Regions from separate parts of the Lysobacter sp. HA35 genome, predicted to be linked through region 2. Evidence: predicted binding sites of a transcription regulator. Region 2 holds the regulator's gene; the other holds the start of a gene.

Evidence for each region. Region 2 encodes FliA, which starts transcription of late flagellar genes. Its sites were predicted from a motif close to TAAAGTTTNNCNNNCNNNGGCCGATAA; they were not measured.
Region 1: ACVWZN_RS12010 (methyl-accepting chemotaxis protein) is a predicted target of FliA. The motif match lies at 1,763-1,789, and genes of this name have one in related genera.

What each region holds. Positions count from the first base shown of each region.
Region 1 covers NZ_JBSSDY010000001.1:2,467,802-2,472,338, reverse strand. The annotation lists gene ACVWZN_RS12020 (DNA topoisomerase IB) at 1-997, shown strand, start outside; gene ACVWZN_RS12015 (GAF domain-containing protein) at 1,080-1,631, opposite strand; gene ACVWZN_RS12010 (methyl-accepting chemotaxis protein) at 1,853-3,805, shown strand; gene ACVWZN_RS12005 (I78 family peptidase inhibitor) at 3,809-4,123, opposite strand; gene ACVWZN_RS12000 (hypothetical protein) at 4,195-4,518, opposite strand.
Region 2 covers NZ_JBSSDY010000001.1:1,724,410-1,728,946, reverse strand. The annotation lists gene ACVWZN_RS08630 (chemotaxis protein CheA) at 1-1,061, opposite strand, end outside; gene ACVWZN_RS08625 (protein phosphatase CheZ) at 1,080-1,700, opposite strand; gene cheY (chemotaxis response regulator CheY) at 1,697-2,089, opposite strand; gene ACVWZN_RS08615 (RNA polymerase sigma factor FliA) at 2,291-3,064, opposite strand; gene ACVWZN_RS08610 (MinD/ParA family protein) at 3,067-3,945, opposite strand; gene flhF (flagellar biosynthesis protein FlhF) at 3,932-4,537, opposite strand, start outside.

The DNA.
Region 1 (4,537 bases), 740 kb from region 2:
TACCGACGTGTGGATCTGCCCGGACGCCGACGGCCACCTGCAGGCCACCGGCCGCGATGCGAAGGGCCGCAAGCAGTACCGCTACCACCCGGACTGGGCATCGGTGCGCGGCGACGGCAAGTTCGAGCGCATCGTCGCGTTCGGCGAAGCGCTGCCGAAGCTGCGTCGCAAGTTGTCGAAGGACCTCGCGCTGCCCGGTTTCCCGCGCGACAAGGTGCTGGCGATCGTGGTGTCCGTCATGGCGCGCACGCTGATCCGCGTCGGCAACGACTGCTATGCGCGCAGCAACCGTTCGTTCGGCCTGACCACGCTGCGCAACCGGCATGTCGGCTTCCTGCGCGGCGGCCGCGCCAAGTTCGCGTTCCGCGGCAAGTCCGGGCTGGACCACGAGATCGTGCTCGACGACGCGCAGCTGGTGAACCTGGTCAAGCGCTGCCAGCAGCTTCCGGGGCAGTCGCTTTTCCAGTACCTCGACGACGACGGCACGACGCAGCCGGTCGGTTCGTCGCAGGTCAACGACTACCTGCGCGAGGCGCTCGGCGAAGCGTTCACCGCGAAAGACTTCCGCACCTGGGGCGGCACGCTCGCCGCGATCGAGAAATTCGCCGCGATCGACGTGCCGGAGGACGCAAGCGAACGCGAACTCGCGTCGATCGAGAAGCAGGTCATCTCCGAAGTCGCCGACGTGCTCGGCAATACGCCGGCGGTGTGCCGCAAGGCCTACGTCGACCCGGCGGTGCTCGAAGGCTGGCGCAGCGGGCGCCTGCAGCAGATGACCGCGGGCGCACGCAACGGGCGCAGTTGGGAACTCGCGGCGCTGCGTTTCCTGCGCGATGCACGCAAGCGCGCCGCGTCGGCGTCGCGTGCGGCGAAGAAGGCGCTGCGCACCACGCGTCGACGTACGCGTGCGACCGCGGAGAACCCACCGCTGCGCAAAAGGACGCGTGTTCGTTCGTCGCAGACGGCAGTCACGCAGGCGAGTGCGCCGCCGGCGTAAGCGGGGTGTCGGCTGCGCGAACGCCGTCGCGCGAGATCGATTACTCAGTCCCGGCGACGACCGCCGCGTCAGCGTCAGCCGCTCAGCCGCCGTGCCGTGGCAACAGGTGGAAGAGCTGCTTGGCGACGTCGTTCATGTCGGCGACCGACAGCAGCGTCGTCATTTCGCTGCGCAGGCAATCGGCGAGGTCGCGGAAGGCATCGAGTTGCGCGGTGGACGGCGCACGCGGTTCGCGATCGATGACGCATAGCGTGCCGACGGCGAGCTCGCCGGGCAGCACGATCGGGCAGCCGGCGTAGAAGCGGATGCGCGGCTCGCCGGTGACCAGCGGGTTGTCGGCGAAGCGCGCGTCCTCGCGTGCGTCGGGTACGACGGACAGCCCGTCCTGCAGGATCGTGTGGCCGCAGAACGACACCGCGCGTGGGGTGCTGCTCACCGCCAGGCCTTCGCAGCCGCGGAACCACTGCGCGTCCGGGCCGACGATGGTCACCATCGCGATCGGCGTGTCCATCACCACGCGCGCCAGCCGCGCATAACGCTGGCAGCGTTCGTCGCGCTCGGGACCGACGAAGTCCATGCGTTCGATCGCATGCACGCGGCCGGCTTCGTTGTCGGGGAAAGTCGGGGCAAGCATGGCGGCTCCGGAACGACACGGCGGAGCACTTCACGGGCCCGCGGACAGGGCCGGTAACGGCCGCAGTGCCGGTATCTGCAGCGGCCGTGGGACGAAAGACGATCGGTCGCACGGATTGCCGATCCGCACCCTCAAGCTTTCGCTGAATGCGTCGATAGCGCGAGCGGCGACCTTCCGTACGTACACGGATCGTCGCCTCCCTCCCCACTGGACGTCCGCCGATGTCGACTTCGCCGCAGCCCCGCAGCTTCCTCACCCATCTGCGCCTGCGCCGCCGCGACGCGCATCTGGAAGGGCGCATGGCGGCGATCGAACGCTCGCAGGCGGTGATCGAGTTCGATCTCGACGGCCACGTGCTCGATGCGAACGCGAACTTCCTCGATACGTTCGGCGTCCGCCTGGAGGACGTGCGCGGCAAGCACCACCGCATGTTCGTCGACCCGGCGATCGCCGCCGGCGACGAGTACCGCGCGTTCTGGCAGTCGCTCGCGCGCGGTGAGTTCGTCTCGGGCCAGTTCCGGCGCGTGCGTCCTGGCGGCGGCGAGGTCTGGTTGCAGGCCACGTACAACCCGCTGTTCGACGACGCCGGCCGCGTGGTGCGCGTGGTCAAGTTCGCCAGCGATATCACCGCGCAGAAGCAGCGCGACATCGACACCGGCGGCCAGATCGCGGCGATCGAGCGGTCGATGGCGGTGATCGAGTTCGAGGTCGACGGCCGCATCCTGCGCGCGAACGACAACTTCCTCGCGCTGCTGGGCTACGCCGCGGCCGAGGTCACCGGCCAGCATCATTCGATGTTCGTCGACGCAGTCGAACGCACGAGCGCCGAGTACCGCGCGTTCTGGGCGTCGCTCGCGCGCGGCGACGTGCGCTCGGGGCAGTTCCGCCGGCGTACGCGCGATGGCCGCGAGGTGTGGATCGAAGCGAGCTACAACCCGATCCTCGACGCCGACGGTCGCGTCATCAAGGTGGTGAAGTTCGCCACCGACATCACCGCGCAGCGCAACCGCAACGCCGATTTCGAAAGCCAGCTGCAGGCCATCCACAAGGTGCAGGCGGTGATCGTGTTCGATCTGGGCGGCGTGGTGCTCGACGCCAACGACAATTTCCTGCACACCATGGGCTACGCCCGCGAGGACATCGTCGGCCGCCACCATTCCATGTTCGTCCCGGCGGCCGACCGCGAAGGCAAGGCGTATCGCGAGTTCTGGGCGCGGCTCGGGCGCGGCGAAGCCGACAGCGGCCGCTATGAGCGCCGCACGCGCGACGGACGCGCGGTCTGGTTGCAGGCCAGCTACAACCCCATCCTCGACGGCGCCGGCCGCGCCTACAAGATCGTGAAGTACGCGACCGACGTGACCGAGCAGGTGCAGTTCGCGAACGACCTGCAGATCCTGGTCAAGCGCGTCGAGGCGTTCTCGCAGTCGATCACGGCGGGCGCGGGCGAGATCGCACTGGGTAACGACGACCTCGCGCGCCGCACCGAACAGCAGGCCGCCGCGCTCGAGGAGACCGCTGCCGCACTCGGTCGCATCGCTGCGTCGGTGGACGAGACGGCAAGCAACGCGCAGTCGGCCGACACGCTGGCTGTCGGCATGTCCAGCGCCGCGCGCGACGGCCATGCGGCGGTCGATCGCATGACCGCGACGATGCAGCGCATCCGCGAGTCGAGCAGCCGCGTGATGGACGTGCTCGCGGTCATCGATGGCATCGCATTCCAGACCAACATCCTGGCGCTGAACGCAGCGGTTGAAGCGGCGCGCGCGGGCGACCGCGGCCGTGGCTTCGCTGTCGTCGCATCGGAAGTACGCGCGCTTGCGCAGCGTTGCGTCGCGTCCGCGAAAGACATCAAGCGCATGCTCGGCGAGTCGGGCGAAGCGGTGGCGGAAGGCGGCGTACGCGTGACCGAAGCCGATCGTGCGATGCGCGCGATCCTGGACGCGGTGACCCGCAGCACGCAGCTCATCGCGTCGATCAGCGAGGCCACGCGCGCACAGGATCACGGCATGCGCGAGATCAACGCCGCGCTGCGCGGGCTCGAGGAAACCACGCAGCAGAATGCGGCGCTGGTGGAGGAGGTCAGCGCGGCGTCGGCGTCGCTGGATAACGTCGCCGCCGAACTGCAGGGCGCGATGGTCGGCTTCGCCGCCGGCCGCGTGGCCATGTCGACCTGAAAATCAGCCGCAGGCGATGCGGGTGATCACGTTCGACGCGTCGACGTAGATGTTCAAGCGGCCTTCGCGATATTCCATCGTCACTGCCTGATCCGGCTTGAGCAGGCGCGCCATCTGCGCGCCGGCACGCTGACGCGCGGTCTCGACGTTCTGCGGCGTAGCCGGCTGGCCGACCAGCGACTGCGCGGCGTCACCGTTGCATTGCGTGGCCGCGGGCGGCATCGGATCGGACATGGGCGGCGCCTCAGGCGTCGTGGTGCAGGCGGCGAGGGCGACGACGAGCGACAGCAGCGCGGTCGTGCGGACGGTGGCGGTCATGCAGACTCCGGCAGGCGAGCGGAACCGCAAGACTGCCGCCTCGAGCATAAGGCCGCGTCAACGCGGACGGATCAGCCGCAGGTGGTGCGGGTGATCAGCGCGCGGTCGTCGAGATAAAGGTTGAGCCGATCGATGCGCGCGTCGTCATCGCCCGCGGTCTGTTCCGGCATCACGAGGCGAACCTTGCGACTGCCGCTGGCCTGCCGCGCTTGGTCGACGATGCTCGCGCTCGCCGCGCGGCCGATCCATGCATCGGCATTGCCCGGCTGGCATGCGTGCACGATGCCGGCGTCGGCGGGGCCCATAGCGCTGCACGCGGCAACCGAACTCAGCAGCACGACGATCGGTACGAACAGGCGCGACCATTCACCACGAATCGAAGCTTGCAAAGGCATGCCGGCACTCCCGACACGA
Region 2 (4,537 bases):
GCGGAAAGACGCACGTTGCCCTGTTCGTTCTTGCCGGCGATGCGACGCACTTCAGGCGATTCGATGCCGTGGTCGATCGCGTTGCGCACCAGGTGCACCAGCGGATCCGACAGCGCTTCGACGAGGTTGCGATCGAGTTCGGTTTCCGCGCCGATGACTTCGAGTTCGACCGACTTCTGCACCTGCCGCGCGACATCGCGCGCGAGCTTCGGGAAGCGCGAAAACACGCGGCCAACCGGCTGCATGCGCGCCATCATCACCGCGGACTGCAGGCGACTGGTCGCGGCATCGAGCACGGTGACGGCGCGGTCGAGGTCTTCGTCGCGCAGGCGCGGGCGGATCGTCTTCAGGCGATTGCGCGCGAGCACGAGTTCACCGACGAGGTTCACCATCGCATCGAGACGACGCACGTCGACGCGCACGGTGGTTTCACCGGCGTCGTTCGCGGCCGGGCTGCGACGTCCACCGGATGTCGGCTCCGGACGTGCGACCTGCGTGGGAGAAGGCGCGGGGGCGACCGCTGCCGGCGGCGGTGCTTCGGACACCACCACGGCGCCGGGAAGCGCCCCTTTGCCATGAAACGCATCGAGCAGCGAATCGAAATCGAGCTCGTCGAGATTGTCGGGAAGATCGCTCGCGGCGACGACGGGCGCGGCACCGGAATGCGCACCGCCATGGCCGTCGACATGCATGCTGTCGATGAGGATCTGCGGCACGGTCGGCAACGGACGGCCTTGTGCGACGCATTCGAGCATGTCGGCAAGCAGGTCGATCGCCTGCTGCGCGCCGTCGAACGCGAAGCCGTCGAGCGGCATCGAACCGTTGCGCGCGACGTCGAGACGATCCTCGACGGCGTGGCACAGCGTCACCATCGGCGGGAAGTCGAGGAAGCCCGCGCCGCCCTTGATGGTGTGGAAACCACGGAAGACGGTGTTGAGCGCGTCGCGATCTTCCGGCGCGCGCTCGAGCACGACCATCTGTTCGCCGAGCTGTTCGACGATCTCGCGGGCTTCGACGAGGAAGTCCGCGCAGATCTCGGTCATGCCGTCGCTTCCGCTCATGACGTCAGGTCCCTGGAATCAAAGGCCCAGCGCGGACAGCAGCTCGTCGGCGTTGTCCTGCGTGGCGGGCGTGGGATCGACGCCGGCGATCGCCGGGCCGTGGCCGCGATTGGAATGAAGATGCAGCGGCTCGTGCTGCGTGCCGACGATATCGCCAAGGCCCGCATGTACCGCGCGCACGAGTTCGACCACCCGCACGATGATCTGTCCGGTGAGGTCCTGGTAACCCTGCGCGAGCGACATCTCGGAAAAACGCGAACGAAGGCCGGCCAGCGCTTCACGCTGCGCATCGGTCTGCGGTTCGGGCAGCGCGCTGAGCAGTCGACCGCATTCGTCGATCAGGTCGAGCGTTCGCATGCTCGAGGATTCGGTGAGCTGCACGACGTGCTCGAGGCGCGAGCACGCGTCCGGCAGCGATGCCGCGCCGGTGCCGCGACCGTCATCACCCAGCGCGACCGAGAGCTCGCGCGCAAGCCGCACGAGGCCCTGCACCAGCGGCTGCGTGCGCCACGAGACGAGGCCGTCGATCGCAGCGCGACAGCCCGCATCGTCGCCGCTTTCCAGCGAGCGCAGTGCGGACTGCAGCGTTTCGACGATGGCATCGCGTTCGGGGGAAACGACGGCAGCGGCCGCGTTCATGCCGCGGCCTCGATGCGCTCGAAGATCTTGGCGAGCTTGTCCTGCAGCACCGCCGCGGTGAACGGCTTGATGACATAGCCGTTCACGCCGGCCTGCGCGGCTTCGATGATCTGCTCGCGCTTGGCTTCGGCGGTGACCATCAGCACCGGAATCTTCTGCAGCGCCGCATCGGCGCGCACATTCTTCAGCAGGTCGATGCCCGGCATGCCCGGCATGTTCCAGTCGGTGATGATGAGATCGAACTTGGCCTTGCGCAGCTCGACGAGCGCGCTGTTGCCGTCTTCGGCTTCGGTGGTGTCGAAGAAGCCGAGATCGTTGAGCAGGTTCTTGACGATACGGCGCATCGTCGAGAAATCGTCGACGATGAGAATCTTGATGTTCTTGTCCATGGACGGGTTCCGGGCGTTCCTAGGTGAGCTATCGGCGTGGCGAGCGCGTTCTTGAGGCGCCGCGCTGAAATTCAGAAGCGAGACAAAGGCAGCGCGTCGCAACGCGGGACGCGACACGCTTGCGACGCGCATCACATGTCGCAATGTCGGCCCCGGTAGATGCGCCGCAATGCTGACGGGTGCTCGCGCACCCGCGCTACTTCACGCCTCGACGTGCTCCGCCGCCGTATCGCGCCAATCGCCGAGGCGACCGCGCAGCCGCAGCATTGCTTGCCCGTGGATCTGGCAGACGCGCGATTCGCTGATGCCGAGCACCGCGCCGATCTCGCGCAGGTTCATTTCCTGCTCGTAGTACAGCGATAGCACCAGCTGTTCGCGCTCGGGCAGGTTGCCGATCGCTTCGCCGAGCGCCTGGCGGAACACGGTGTGTTCGAGTTCGCGCGCCGGGGTGACGTTGCAGCTGGCCGCAAGGCGCGGTTCGCCGTCGAAGTCGTCCATCTGCTCGTCGAGCGAAAGCAGCTGGCCGCGCGAGGCGTCCTCGAGCATGTGGTGGTAGTCGTCGACCGACACGCCGAGCACTTCGGCGATCTCCGATGAATTGGCCGCGCGGCCGTTGGCCTGTTCGACCTGGCGCGTCGCCGACACCACGTCGCGGTAGCGGCGATGCACGCTGCGCGGCACCCAGTCGCCACGACGGATCTCGTCGATCATCGAACCGCGGATGCGGATGGACGCATACGTCTCGAACGCCGCGCCCTGATCGGCCTGGAAGTTCTTCGCCGCCTCGATCAGGCCGAGCATGCCGGCCTGGATGAGATCGTCTACTTCCACGCTCGCCGGCAGACGCGCGGCAAGGTGATGGGCAATTCGGCGCACGAGTTCGCCGTGTCGCACGACCACCGCGGTGGCATCGAAGCCATCGCTCGCGGTGCGCGTCTGCTTGTATTGATTCGCTTTCACTGCGGTCGCCGTCATGCTCATGCCGTCGCACTCCGCGCTGTGGGGATGAGTCGTTCCATGAAGAACTCCACGTGGCCGCGCGGGCCGGAGGGCGTCTGCCACTGGCCGGCGCGCTTGGCGATCTCGCGGAAGGCCATCGACGAAGGAGCAGCCGGGAAGGCGTCGACGACGGCCTCCTGGCGCTGGATCGCGCGTCGCAGCCATTCATCGCGCGGGATCGCGCCGAGATAGTTGAGCGTGACGTCGAGGAACTTCGACGTCACGCGTTCGAGCTTGTCGTACAGCTGGCGGCCCTCGGACGGGTGACCGACCTGGTTCGCGAGCACCTGCACGCGGGTGAGGCCGCGCTCGCGCGACAGCACTTTGATCAGCGCGTACGCATCGGTGACGGATGCGGGTTCGTCGCACACGACAACGATCACGTCCTGCGCGGCCTGGCAGAAAGTCAGCACGCTGTCGGCGATGCCGGCGGCGTTGTCGACCACCATCACGTCGATCGGTGCATCGAGCTGCGAGAACGCGTGCACCAGGCCGATGTGCTGCGCCGGGGTGAGTTCGGTCATGTGGCGCTTGCCGCTGGCGGCCGGCACGACCAGCAGGCCGTTCGGGCCTTCGATCAGCGTGTCGGCGAGTTCGCAGCGGCCGGCGAACACGTCGCTGAGCGTGAAGCGCGGCGACAGGCCGAGCATCACGTCGACGTTCGCGAGGCCGAGGTCGGTATCGAGAAGCAGTGCGCGGTGGCCGGCGTTCTGCAGGCTCATCGCGAGATTCACGGACACCGAGGTCTTGCCGACGCCGCCCTTGCCACTGGCAACGGCGATGACACGCACCGGGCCGGCGGCATCGTTGGCGGGCGTGGCCATGCGCGTGGCGGCGATGGGATCAGGCGACGACATGGCGTTCCTCGGTGGCAAGCGGGTTGTCGGCGGCGCGACGGAGTTTTTCGATCTGGAGCACGAGTCGCGACGCATCCGCGGCTTCGAGGTCGGCCGGCACCTGCTGGCCCGCCGTCGTATATGCAAGGGGCAGGCCATGCTTGATCGCGACGGAAATCGCGCTGCCGAGGCGTCCGGTTTCATCGAGCTTGGTCAACACCACCGCTTCCGGCGCAGCCATGCGGTAGCGACGCACGGCTTCCGACATGTCCTGCTGTTGCAGGTTGGCCGGCAGCACCAGCAGCGAACGCAAATTGCGCGTCGCACGCAGCCACGTGACCTGGCTGAGCAGTGCCTTGTCGCGCGCCGCGTAACCTGCGGTGTCGACGAGCACGAGCGGGTAATCGACGAGCTGGTCGAGCGCGTCGGTCAGGCCTTCGGGGCCTTCGGCTTCGCAGACGGTGATGCCGAGCTTGCGACCGAGCGCATGCAGCTGCTCGCGCGCGCCGGGGCGTTCGACATCGGTGGTGACGAGCGCGACGTCGCGTGCGCGGTGGCGCTGCGCGAAACGTGCGGCGAGCTTGGCGAGCGTGGTCGTCTTGCCGGCGCCGGT